DNA from 2 places in the Streptomyces sp. NPDC004752 genome. Region 2 is predicted to be linked to the other one. Evidence: riboswitches for the same ligand, from Rfam matches in the RefSeq annotation. Region 2 holds a riboswitch; the other holds the start of a gene.
The links. Region 2 has a riboswitch for cyclic di-AMP ahead of ACWEKM_RS25195 (M23 family metallopeptidase). Riboswitches for the same ligand answer to the same signal wherever they lie in the genome.

Region 1 (5,706 bases), on a different contig from region 2:
GCGAGGCGCGGGCGAACAGGAAGTCGCCGGTCAGGACCGCGACCGAGTTGCCCCAGCGGGTGTTCGCGCTGTCCACCCCGCGTCGTACGGCAGCCTCGTCCATCACGTCGTCGTGGTACAGCGTCGCCAAGTGGGTCAGCTCCACCACCACGGCCGACGGCACGACCCCGGGCGCGTACGGGTCACCGAACTGCGCGGCGAGCATCACGAGCAGCGGGCGGAACCGCTTGCCGCCCGCCCGCACCAGGTGCTGCGCGGCCCCCGTGATGAACGGCACCTCGCTCTTGGTGGCTTCGAGCAAGCCTTCCTCGACAGCCGCCAATCCGGCCTGGACATCGGCTTCGAGAGCCTGGTCCCGCACGCTCAGCCCGAACGGCCCGACGACGGTCACGAGGGGTCTCCTGTCTGCTGCTGCCTGCTGGCGATTACACGGTTTGTCGATAGGTCGCTGCCATCACTCAAGTCAGCGTATCCGGTCAGGTTTCGATCACCGATAGCGCCCACCGTCCAGGCCGGGTGGTATCGGATCACGACCGGCATATTGCCCATCCCCTGATACAACCCGACATTCGGCCACTCAAGGAGATATGACACCTTTTGCCCCGCCAATGCTCCGGAACGTCGCTCATGCACATCCGTACGTCACATCCTTCCCTCACGAAACCGCTCACCCGGATCACACGGACCTCTGGGTCGCCCTCGCCGACGGGACGCGGCTGTACGCGCGCGTGTGGCGCCCCCTGACGGACCGCCCCGTACCGGCCCCTCCTTGAGTACACCCCGGACCGCCGCACCGACCGGACCGCAGCGCGCGACGCCCAGCGGCACCCCTGGTACGCGGGACACGGCTGCACCGACGACCGGCACGAGAACGAAGGGTCCGGCCCCGGGGGCTCGGTTCTCGCGGCCCGCCTGCACGCCCGTTCCGCCGCGGCACTCACCACCGCCGCCGTCCCGCCCGACCCGACCCGCGGTACGCCGACGACTCCTGGCAGGCCGTCTGGACGACGCGTCTGGAGGCCCTGACCGGCGACACCGGCTAGGCGGGCGGGTCGCCGTCCGGTTCTTCCCACGGCTCCGCCTCCGGCCCTCCCGACGGCTCCACGTCCGGCTCGCCTCACGGCGCGGCCGACACGCGCCCGGTGGCGTCCGAGCCACTCCTGCGCGCGTACGTCGCCGACTCCCGCCCGCGACCCCGGACCGGACCGGACCGGCCCCCAGGCCCGCGGGGTCGGCGAGCCCGCCTGGCCGTCCCCAACGTGACGAGCGTCGCGTACGGCCTCCAGAGTGCCCCGGCCCTGGCGCGCCCACCTCTGCCCACCCGCGTGGACGCGGGCCGCTTCCGCCCGGTCGGCCACGGCGCCGCCCGGCCGCAAGAAGGCGACCCCTTGGCCACCGGGCGACACGGAGGATGCGACCGCCGAACTGGGCGGCGCCGGCCACGCCTTCGCGGCAGCTCGCGCGAACTCCCGGTGCGGGCGGTGACGTCGGCCCCGATGGCCGTCTTCGGGGAGCCCCGCAGGCCGAGCCGCTGCGCGCGGGCGAGTCCGTCACGCTGGACGAGCCACACCCGAGGCGGCTGGTGGTACGAGACGCCACCGAGGACGAGTGGCGGGTGGAGCTCGCCCCGTGCGGCGGGGGCACGCGCGCGTACCCGGACGGTGTGGAGTGGGCCGAGGACGCATCGAAGACGTACACGAGCGCCGGGAACGATCCACTGTTGGCCCACTCCCACTCCCACTCCCTCTCCCACTCCCACTCCGAGCGAAAAACGAATTCCGCGCCCCATGGGGGCGAAGTGCCCGATTTGCCGCTATTGGTATTTCAATTCCCCTTGATGCCGAATGTACTTGACCTTCAGGGGGAGTGACTTGAGTCACCCTTTACCATCGTGCGACACCCCGCCCACAACCCTCACCACCCCTCCCCCGATGCCCAGTTGATGCTTGGCAATCGCAAAGGATCAAGCGACTCATACGTCTCAATCGCACGTCAATCGGTATGAGATGTGAATCCACCACTTGTTTCCGACATGTGCGGTCGCATAGCTTCCGGGCCAGTCGGGTGGACGCCGAATCCTGCCGCCACCCGTCATGACCCATCGACGAACCATATTTCGCACGGCAGGAACGGGGGACCCAGGTAGATCGCCGGTCCGGACGGCACAGCCGGCCGGACCGGCTAGGGGTGAAGTCGAGTCGCCTTTCGGCGGCCCGGCCGGGCATCTCCCCCGCCCGAACCCGACAGCTCACCTCGTAGGCGCCGGAGAGGAACATCGCCATGTCTGCTGCCGCTCAGAACCGCCGTCCCCGCATCAACCGCCTCGCTCGCACCCTCGCCGTGGCCGGCACCGGCGCCGCGCTGCTCGCCCTGCCGCTCCTCGGCGCCACCGGCGCCCACGCGGCCACTCCCGGGACCGTGGCGACGACCGCCACGACACTCGCCGGGTACCCGAACAACCTCGACGGCTGGATCCGCGAGTCGCTCGCGATCATGGCGGAGAAGCACATCCCAGGGACCTACAACGGCATCCACCGCAACATCATGCGCGAGTCCTCGGGCAACCCGCGGGCCATCAACCTCTGGGACTCCAACGCCCGGAAGGGCATACCGTCCAAGGGCCTGCTCCAGGTGATCGACCCCACGTTCAACGCCTACCACGTGGCAGGCACGTCGTACGACATCTACGACCCGGTCGCCAACATCACGGCCGCCTGCAACTACGCCGCCAAGCGCTACGGCTCGATCGACAACGTCTTCGGCGCCTACTGACGCACCCTTCACGGAAACAGTCTTTCGAGGACGACGGCCACGCCGTCGTCCTCGTTCGACAAGGTGATCTCGTCGGCCATCGCCTTGAGTTCGGGGTGGGCGCCGGCCATCGCCACCCCGTGGGCGGCCCAGTCGAACATCGGGATGTCGTTCGGCATGTCACCGAAGGCGACGGCCCGCTCGGGGGCCAGCCGGAGGTGCTCGGCGGCCAGCGCCAGACCGGTGGCCTTGGTGATGCCGCACGGCTGAAGCTCGACGGTCCCGGGCCCCGACATGGTGACGGTCGTCAGGGAGCCCACGACCGAGCGCGCCGTCACCGCCAACTCGTCGTCGGACAGGGCGGGGTGGCGCAGCAGCACCTTGCTGATGGGCGCACACCACAGATCGTCGCGCCGCTCGACGCGGACGGCGGGCAGGGTCGGATGCGGCATCAGATACCCGGGCTCGATGAGCGTGAGCCCGCTCACCCCGTCCTGGTCGACGGCCGCGTACACCTGCCCGACCTCGGCCTCGATCTTGCCGAGCGCGGTCTCGGCCAACTCCCGGTCCAGGGTGACCGACCACAGCAGGCGGTCCGTGCCGGCGTCGTACAACTGAGCGCCCTGTCCGCACACCGCGAGCCCCCCGCCGCCCAAGGTGTCGAGCAGGGGCCGCACCCGTGGCGCCGGGCGCCCCGTGACCACCAGGTGCCGGGCGCCGGCCCGTGCCACACGCGCGAGCGCGGCGAGGGACCGGTCGGAGAGGGTGTCGTCGCCGCGCAGCAGCGTTCCGTCCAGGTCGGTGGCGACGAGTGAATATGCGGGAGGAGCGGCCATGACCAGAGAATACGGACAGCAGGCCGCCTGGACTCACCGCTCTTGCCAACGCCTTGTGTTCCTCCGGCCTTCGGCCCCCGGCCACCGCCCCCGGCCACCGGTCAGGTCCTGACTGTCAGTGGTGAACGCTAGGTTGTGGTCACTGGGGTGACGGTCGTTCGGGACCGGTCACCAGGGCCGGTGTGCCGACGCAGCGGGGGTGGGGGCGATGACGGGAGCGGCGAGGAGCCCGGTGACGGGAATGACGAGTCCGGTGACGGGGGTAAGGGCAGAAGTCCGGCCGGACTTCCGGGCGCATCTGTTGGAGGCCGCGACCGGCATCCTGGAGCGCTTTCCGGCGGAGCTGAGACCCGAGATCTACGCCCTGTCCTTCCGGATCTGGCGCATCGACTACGACAGCCGCCGCCCCTACGTGGCCATCGGGTACAACACCGAGTCGCAGTACCGGCGGGAGAGACACCAAAACGACCCGGGCGAGGCCCGCTGGAACTACGCCTGCTGGCTCCTCGACGGCTTCGAGACGCTCGGCAACGTCCCCGAGGACCCGGCCGGCGCCCCGCTGTACGCCGAGGAGGTCAAGCGGCTCGGCCTGTGGTCCGACGGAGATATCGGGGACGTCCCGGACGACGACGAGGTGTGCAAGGCCGACAAGGCGTGCGAGGCCGACGATGCGGACGAGGCGGACGCCCGGCGTGACCTCCTGCGCCTCCACTTCGCGGACGCCTGCATCGACCTCGCCCGTGCCCTGCACGCCACCGGCCGGGTGGAGAAGCTGTTCGGCCGCCCGCTGCCTGTGGTCGTCTTCGACATGGACTGCCCGGGCTGGGAGATCGAGGCCACCGAGGCCGCCAATCCCCCGGACCTGATCGAGGACTTCCTGGAGTGGCAGCAGACGGCGTAGTCGGGCGCGGCACAGTCGTCCGGGCCAGTGCGGTCATCCGGCCCGGCGCGGTCGCCCGCGGCGGTCCGGTCATCCGGTGCGGTGCGCACGTCCGGTGCGGCACGGGTCCGTGCGGCGCTCGTCCGGTGGGCCCGGGTCCGGTGCTGGTCCGGTGCGGCACGGGTCTCAGCCGTGTGCCGCCACGAGGTGTTTCGTCAGGCGCGGCGAGGCGAACTCGGTACCGCACACGAAGCGCATTACCGGGCCGTAGGAGGCCGCGGCGGGCAGGCCGGTGAAGTAGAGGCCGGGGACCGAGGAGACATAGCCCGGGCCGAGTTTCGGAGTGCCCCGGCTGACGGCGAGCCGACTGCGGACTCCGTGGCTCAGGAAGCCCATCGCACCGATGTCGACGCGATAGCCGGTCGCCGCGATGACATGGTCGGCGAGCAGCCGGCCGGTGGCTCCCGTGCGGGTGCGGACCGTGAGGACCGGTGTGCCGTCGGAGGCCTCCGCGCCCATGACGCGGTCGATCGCCTCGACTCGCACCTTGCCCTCGAAGCGGTCCCGCAGCCACCAGGCACCGAGCGGGCCGAGCACCCGGCGGACCAGGTAGTGCCGGGTGTGAGCGGGGAGGTAGCGGTAGGGGTGCGGGTAGTGGCTGAGGGCCCACAGCGACCAGGCGCGGCCGAACGGCGACTCGGGGCGCAGCCGCGGCTGGTGCCACGGCGGGGCGCCGAAGCCGACGCGGTGCCGCGCGACCACGCGCACGCGTGCGCCCGCCTCGGCCGCCAGCGCCGCGGTCTCCAGCGCGGACTGCCCGGCGCCGACGACGATCAGCTCCTTGCCGGCGAAGCGGGTGAGGTCGTGGTGCTGCGAGCTGTGCGACACCGGGCCCGTCGGGGCGGGGCCCTCCGCCGCGGCGGCGGCCAGCTCCGGGGGCAGATGGGACAGGCCCGACAGTCCCGTGGCGATCACGACCGCGCGGGCCGGGAACAACTCGCCCGAGTTCAGCTTGACGTCGAAACCGCCGCCCAAGCGCCGGTCGACCGAGACGACCCGGACCCGCTCCAGGTCCGGCACCAGCTCCCGCTGGAACCACTCACCGTAGGAGATGAACGTCTCTACGGGGACGATGTCCTCGTCGGTGACCAGCCGGGGTATGCCCGCGGCGGCGCAGTAGTCGACCAGGGTGTGGCCGGGCCGTGGGGCGTCGATGGTGGAGGCCGCCGGGGTCGACTT
Region 2 (5,706 bases):
GAGGTGGCACGGCCGGCCCTGGAGTACGCGGCACGGGCGAACACTCCGACATGGCCGAGTCCGGGCACTCCGACATGGCCGAGTCCGGGCACTCCGGCGCCGTACGGCTACGCGGTGCTGCCCTACGCCCGTCCGACGGTGCCGTACCCGGCGTACAACCCGTACCGGTCGTAGCCCTGGACGCCTGGCTGAGCCGTACGGCTGCGCCCTCGGCTGGGCCCCGGGGCGCGGCGACCCCTGCACCGAGCAGCGGGCCGCCACCAGATCTCCCGAAGGCCAAGCAGCCGAACGATGGCTAGGGCGCGGCCCGCCACCGGCTCAAGACCCCTTCTCGCCCGGTCGAGAACAAACAACACGCCCCGTTGAAGGCACCGTTGCGGCGGCCTTGATGTTGCAGCCGCCCGCAGGATCCCGCAGGCGTTCTTCTCCCGCCCTCTGACGCTCGCCCTCTGACGTCAGGACGATGCCTGGGTCAGGCGGTTGGTCTCCTCTTCCGTCAGGGTCAGATCGGCCACGGCGAGCAGATCCGGGAGCTGTTCCACCGTTCGGGCCGAGGCGATCGGGGCGACCACCGTCGGCTGGGCCGCGAGCCACGCCAGCGCCACGGTGGAGACGGCGACACCGTGGGCCGTGGCGATCTCGTCCAGGACCGTGAGGACCTGCCGGCCGCGCTCGCTCTCCAGGTGCTTGGCCGCACCCGCGGCCCGCACGCTGTCGACGGTCGTGCCGGGGCGGTACTTGCCCGTCAGGAAACCGGCGGCCAGCGAGTAGTACGGGAGGGCGGCGAGGCCCGCGCGGGCGGCGATGTCCTGGAGCGGACCCTCGTAGGTGTCGCGCGAGACCAGGTTGTAGTGCGGCTGGAGCGCCACGTACCGGGCGAGGCCCTCGCGGTCGGAGAGGTCGAGGGACTCCTGGAGCCGCTCCGCGCCGATGTTGGACGCGGCGATGTACCGCACCTTGCCGGCCCGCACCAGTTCGTCGAGCGCGCCGATGATCTCCTCGACCGGCACCTCCGGCTTGTCGAAGTGCGTGTAGTAGAGGTCGATGTGGTCGGTGCCCAGCCGACGCAGCGAGGCGTCGGCGGCGGCCTTGATGTTGGCGGCGGACAGGCCCGGGAAGTCGGGGTGCTGGCTGACCTTGGTGGCGATCACGACGTCGGAGCGGTTGCCGCGCGCCTTGACCCACTTGCCGATGATCGTCTCCGACTCGCCGCCCTGGTTGCCCTCGACCCACGCCGAGTAGGAGTCGGCGGTGTCGATGAGGTTGCCGCCGGCGGCCGTGTAGGCGTCGAGGACGTCGAAGGACGTCGCCTCGTCGGTGCTCCAGCCGAAGACGTTGCCGCCGAGGGCGAGCGGGAAGACCTCGAGGTCGGAGGGGCCGAGTTTGTGAAAGGAAGTCATACCCACATTCAACAAACGCGGCGGAACACTTGATTCCACCGGCATGCGCAAAGATCCCGTAAACACCTGACCGGCAGGCCCTGACGTCGGGGGGATGCCGCCAGGACCGCCGGGGAACAGGGGATGTGCCGGGGGTGTGTCAGGGGGTGAGGCCCTTGCCGCGCAGCCAGGCCATCGGGTCGATGCCGCCGGACTGGCCGCCGGGGTGGACCTCCAGGTGGAGGTGCGGGCCGGTGACGTTGCCCGTGGCGCCCACGCGGCCGATGACGTCCCCGGTGCTGACCTTCTGCCCGACGCTGACGCTGATCGACGACTGGTGGCAGAACCACAGCTCGGTGCCGTCGTCGAGGGTGAGGACCGTGCGGTAGCCGTAGGAGCCGGCCCAGCCCGCCTCGGTGATCGTGCCGGTGTGGATGGCCTTGACCAGCGTGCCCGTGGGGGCGGCGAAGTCGAGGCCGGTGTGGTAGCCGGAGGACCACATGGAGCCGGCCTGGCCGAAGGTGCTGGTGATCGTGTACGAGGAGGTCGGCAGCGCGTACTGCTTGGCCAGCGCGGCCAGCCGCGCCTCCTCGGCCTTCTTCTTGGCGGCGGCCTCCGCCTTCTCCTTGGCTGCCTCCGCCTTCTCCTTGGCGGCGGCGGCCTGGACCGCGGCCGTCTGCTCCGCCTTGGCCGCCGCGTCGGCGACCTCCTTGTCGGCGGCGGACACGGCCGCGGCGACGGCCTTGGTCTCGGCTTGGCCCTGCTGCTGCTCGGCCTGCGCCATGATGCGGTGGCGCAGCGCCTCGCCGGCGTCGGTGGCGCCGTCGGCGCTGTCGGCCTCGGTCACGCCGACGCCGCTCAGGGCGGTCGGGGAACCCTTGGATTCCGGTGTGTCCGCGCCGTCGCCGAGCAGGGAGCCGACGGAGGGCAGGTCGGGCATGGAGATGGAGACCGGCGGCTTGCCGGTGTTGGCGCTGGCCATGCCGCCCGCGCCGACGGCGGCTATGACGCCGACGCCGAGGACCGTGGAGCTGCGGGCGAGTCCGCCGCCGCGCTGCTTGGCGACGCGGTGCCGGCCGCGTAGCGGGCGGATGGAGTCCTCGGTGGGGTTCCACTCCTCCCAAGGGCCCTCGTCGGTGCGGTAGTTGCCGTAGCCGAAGGTCTCGGTGCCGTACTGGCTCGGCGCGAACGGGGCTTCTGGGGCGGGCCGGTTGGACGCCACTCGGGCGTACTCCTTTCCTTCCTTCGCCTACCGGGTTAGCTGACGGGTTCGGAGCAGGAAGGTCTCCTACGCGCGTATACCGGCCGTGTCTCCACGGCGGCGTCCGCGTGATTCACCCCAAGGTGGTGGTTCCCCGGTTCCCTTGCGGGATTCGGCGCGTGCGCACGGAGCCGCCTCTTGTGACGGCTGGGACGACCGCGCTGCGTTATCGAACGTTAATAGACCCGGCGGGCAGATTCCAAGCCGTTCGGCTTGATCATTAACGCGATCGGGCACGGACCTTCGGCCCAGGACCGGCGAAAACCGGGCGACTTGACCACTCTCACGGGGAAACCCGGGAGGCCCGTGGGGCGTGACGGTGTTTCAGTCGCTATGCGGAGGGCGGTCGTCCGATCACCGGCGGTGACAATGATGTCGGCGAGACAATGATCAGGGCGGCCCGTGTGGCGGAAGACACTCGCGGAAAATACTCAGGGCCGGAATCCATGTACTGGATTCCGGCCCTGAGCCTTCAGTAGCGGGGACAGGATTTGAACCTGCGACCTCTGGGTTATGAGCCCAGCGAGCTACCGAGCTGCTCCACCCCGCGTCGGTGTGCCACCAGTGTACGCCATGTGCGGGATGGCAAGCACACGGGTAACCGTCCGGCGGGCGCGGCCGCTCGGACTGCCCGGCGGGCACGGCCGCTCGGGCCGCCCGGCAGGTGCGGCGCTTGGACCGGTGGACGTCTCCCTCTCGGACCGGGGGCGCGGCGGCTCGGGCCAGCGGGCGCGGTGGCTCGGATCGGCAGGCGCGCCTCTGGGGTCGGCAGGCGGGCCGCTCGGATTGGCGGGCGTCTCCCCCTGGGGATCAGGGGTCAGGGGCCTCCCCCTGGGATCAGGGGGGCACGGCGGCTTGGGCCGGCAGGCACGATCGCTCGGATTGGTAGGCGTCTCCCCCTCGAACCAGGGGGCAGGGCCGCTTGGGCCGACAGGCACGGCCGCTCGGGTCGGCGGACGCGGCGGCTCGCGCCGGCAGGCGGGCATGGTGGCTCGGGTCGGCGGATGTCTCGGCTGAAGGGGCGGGCCCGCTCCTTCAGCCGAGCAGATGGCGGTTCGGTTCCCGGGCCGACGCCTCGTACTCGGGCAGGACGACGACATCGACCCCCGCGGCCGTCAGCAGCCCGCTCCCGTCGGCCCCCGTGACGAACGTGTCCGGCTCCCGCCAGGCCGTGACCACCCGGCGCACCCCCGCTTCCAGGATCAGCCGCGCGCAGGGTGCGGGGCGCGAGGCCCGCCGGGCGCACGGCTCCAGGCTGCTGTAGACCGTGGCCGTGGCGAGCCGCGGATCCGCCGGGTCGATCTTGGCGAGCGCGGCCTCCTCCGCGTGCACCTGGAGGTCGCCCGCCTCCCGCGAGAATCCGCGCGCCAGTTCCGTTCCGTCCGCGGCCACCACGACCGCGCCCACGCTGAACGCCGTCCGTGAAGGCGGGCACTGCGCCGCCAGCCCGCAGGCGATCCGCAGCCAGTGCCGGTCCGCGGCGACGGCCGTCCGGCCGCTTCCGGGGGCGGTCGGCTCGTACCGCATCAGGACCACGTCCTCGATCCGTCGGGTCTCCAGGAGCCGTAGCCGCCCCCGCTGGTACTCCCCCGGCCCGAACAGCCGGGGCGCCCCCGGATCGCCGACGAGCAACGGGGCGACGACGAGCTGGAGTTCGTCGGCGAGGCCCTGCCGGAGCAGTTGCGTGTGGACGGTCCCGCCGCCCTCGACCATCAGACGCCGCACCCCACGCGCCTCGTACAGGTGGGAGAGGAGCGCCGGCCAGTCGAGGCCGGGGCCCAGCGGGACGACGTCGGCCGCGATGCCTGCCCGCCGGGCCCGCTCGGCGCCCGCGTCCGTCGTATAGAGGACCCGCTCGCCGCCGGTGTGCCAGAACCACGCGGCCGGGTCCAGGTCGCCCGAGCCGCTGACGGCGACCTTGAGCGGGTACTCCGGGCGGCCGACGGCGACCCGGGCCGCGCGCCGCTCGGGCGCGTTGACCAGGAGCCGCGGGTTGTCGGCGCGGATCGTGCCCGCCCCGATCAGGATCGCGTCGACGGATGCACGCACCGCGTCGACCCGGTCGAAGTCGGCCGGGCCGGACAGGAGCAGCCGCTCGGGGCCGGTGTCGTCCAGGAAGCCGTCGAGGGAGACGGCGGCGGACAGCAGGACGTACGGGAAGGGCATCGGCGTGCTCCAGCGTGGAGACGGGCGGAATGGGTTAGCTGGTTCGGGGGCCGGTTCGGGCGGGTTTGCCTTGGGTGGGCCTGGTTCAGCGGGCTTGGTTCGGACAGGGCTTGGCTCGGGTGGGCTGGTATGAGCGGGGCTTGGCTTGGGCGGGCTTGGTTCAAGTTTGAAACAAACTTACACTGGTGGCATGACGACCCGCTGGCTCACCCCCGAGGAGCAGCGCGCCTGGCGCGCGTACCTCGCGGCCTCCCTGCTGCTGGAAGACGCGATCGACCGGCAGCTCCAGCAGGACGCCGGCATGCCGCACCTGTACTACTCCATCCTGGCCAACCTCTCCGATGCGCCGGAGCACCGGCTGCGGATGACCGACCTGGCCGAGCAGTCGAAGATCACCCGCAGTCGGCTGACGTACGCGGTGACCCGACTGGAGAAGGACGACCTGGTCCGGCGCGAGGGGTGCCCGTCGGACCGGCGCGGCAGCATCGCCGCGCTGACGGAGGCGGGGTCGGCGGCCCTGGAGCGTACGGCTCCCGGGCACGTCGAGACGGTGCGCGCCGCCGTCTTCGACCACCTCAGCGAGGAGCAGGTGGGGCAGTTGGAGGAGATCTGCACGGCGATCGCGCGGGCGCTCCACGGGGACGGGGCGCGCCCCGCGCCCGAGGACCTGCCCTGGCGGCGACGGTCGGCGCCGTCGTGCCCGTAACCTCGCCCACCCACACCCTCCCCCCTGCCCGTGGCCTCTCCCCGCCCGCAACCTCGCTCGCTTCGCGCCCCTGCCTTCTTCACGGCCCAGACAGAATCCTATTGCTTCAAATTTAAAGCATGGAGTAGGCTCCCCAGCCGTAGATCTGCTTCAAAACTCAAGCAGATGCGTCCATCGGACCCGGAGAACCCGCA

Region 1: it holds a riboswitch for cyclic di-AMP, as region 2 does, so the genes downstream of both, ACWEKM_RS03650 (transglycosylase SLT domain-containing protein) here and ACWEKM_RS25195 (M23 family metallopeptidase) in region 2, are expected to answer to the same signal.

The regions. Positions count from the first base shown of each region.
Region 1 covers NZ_JBSGBN010000005.1:44,187-49,892, forward strand. Annotated here, with positions in the region: gene ACWEKM_RS03645 (polyprenyl synthetase family protein) at 1-391, opposite strand, end outside; cyclic di-AMP (ydaO/yuaA leader) riboswitch at 2,093-2,277, shown strand; gene ACWEKM_RS03650 (transglycosylase SLT domain-containing protein) at 2,281-2,772, shown strand; gene ACWEKM_RS03655 (HAD family hydrolase) at 2,781-3,587, opposite strand; gene ACWEKM_RS03660 (hypothetical protein) at 3,829-4,488, shown strand; gene ACWEKM_RS03665 (NAD(P)-binding domain-containing protein) at 4,654-5,706, opposite strand, start outside.
Region 2 covers NZ_JBSGBN010000063.1:21,518-27,223, forward strand. Annotated here, with positions in the region: gene ACWEKM_RS25185 (PrsW family intramembrane metalloprotease) at 1-174, shown strand, start outside; gene ACWEKM_RS25190 (aldo/keto reductase) at 456-1,400, opposite strand; gene ACWEKM_RS25195 (M23 family metallopeptidase) at 1,540-2,601, opposite strand; cyclic di-AMP (ydaO/yuaA leader) riboswitch at 2,611-2,768, opposite strand; tRNA gene ACWEKM_RS25200 (tRNA-Met) at 3,117-3,190, opposite strand; gene ACWEKM_RS25205 (dihydrofolate reductase family protein) at 3,676-4,806, opposite strand; gene ACWEKM_RS25210 (MarR family winged helix-turn-helix transcriptional regulator) at 4,997-5,512, shown strand; gene ACWEKM_RS25215 (GTP cyclohydrolase II) at 5,706-5,706, shown strand, end outside.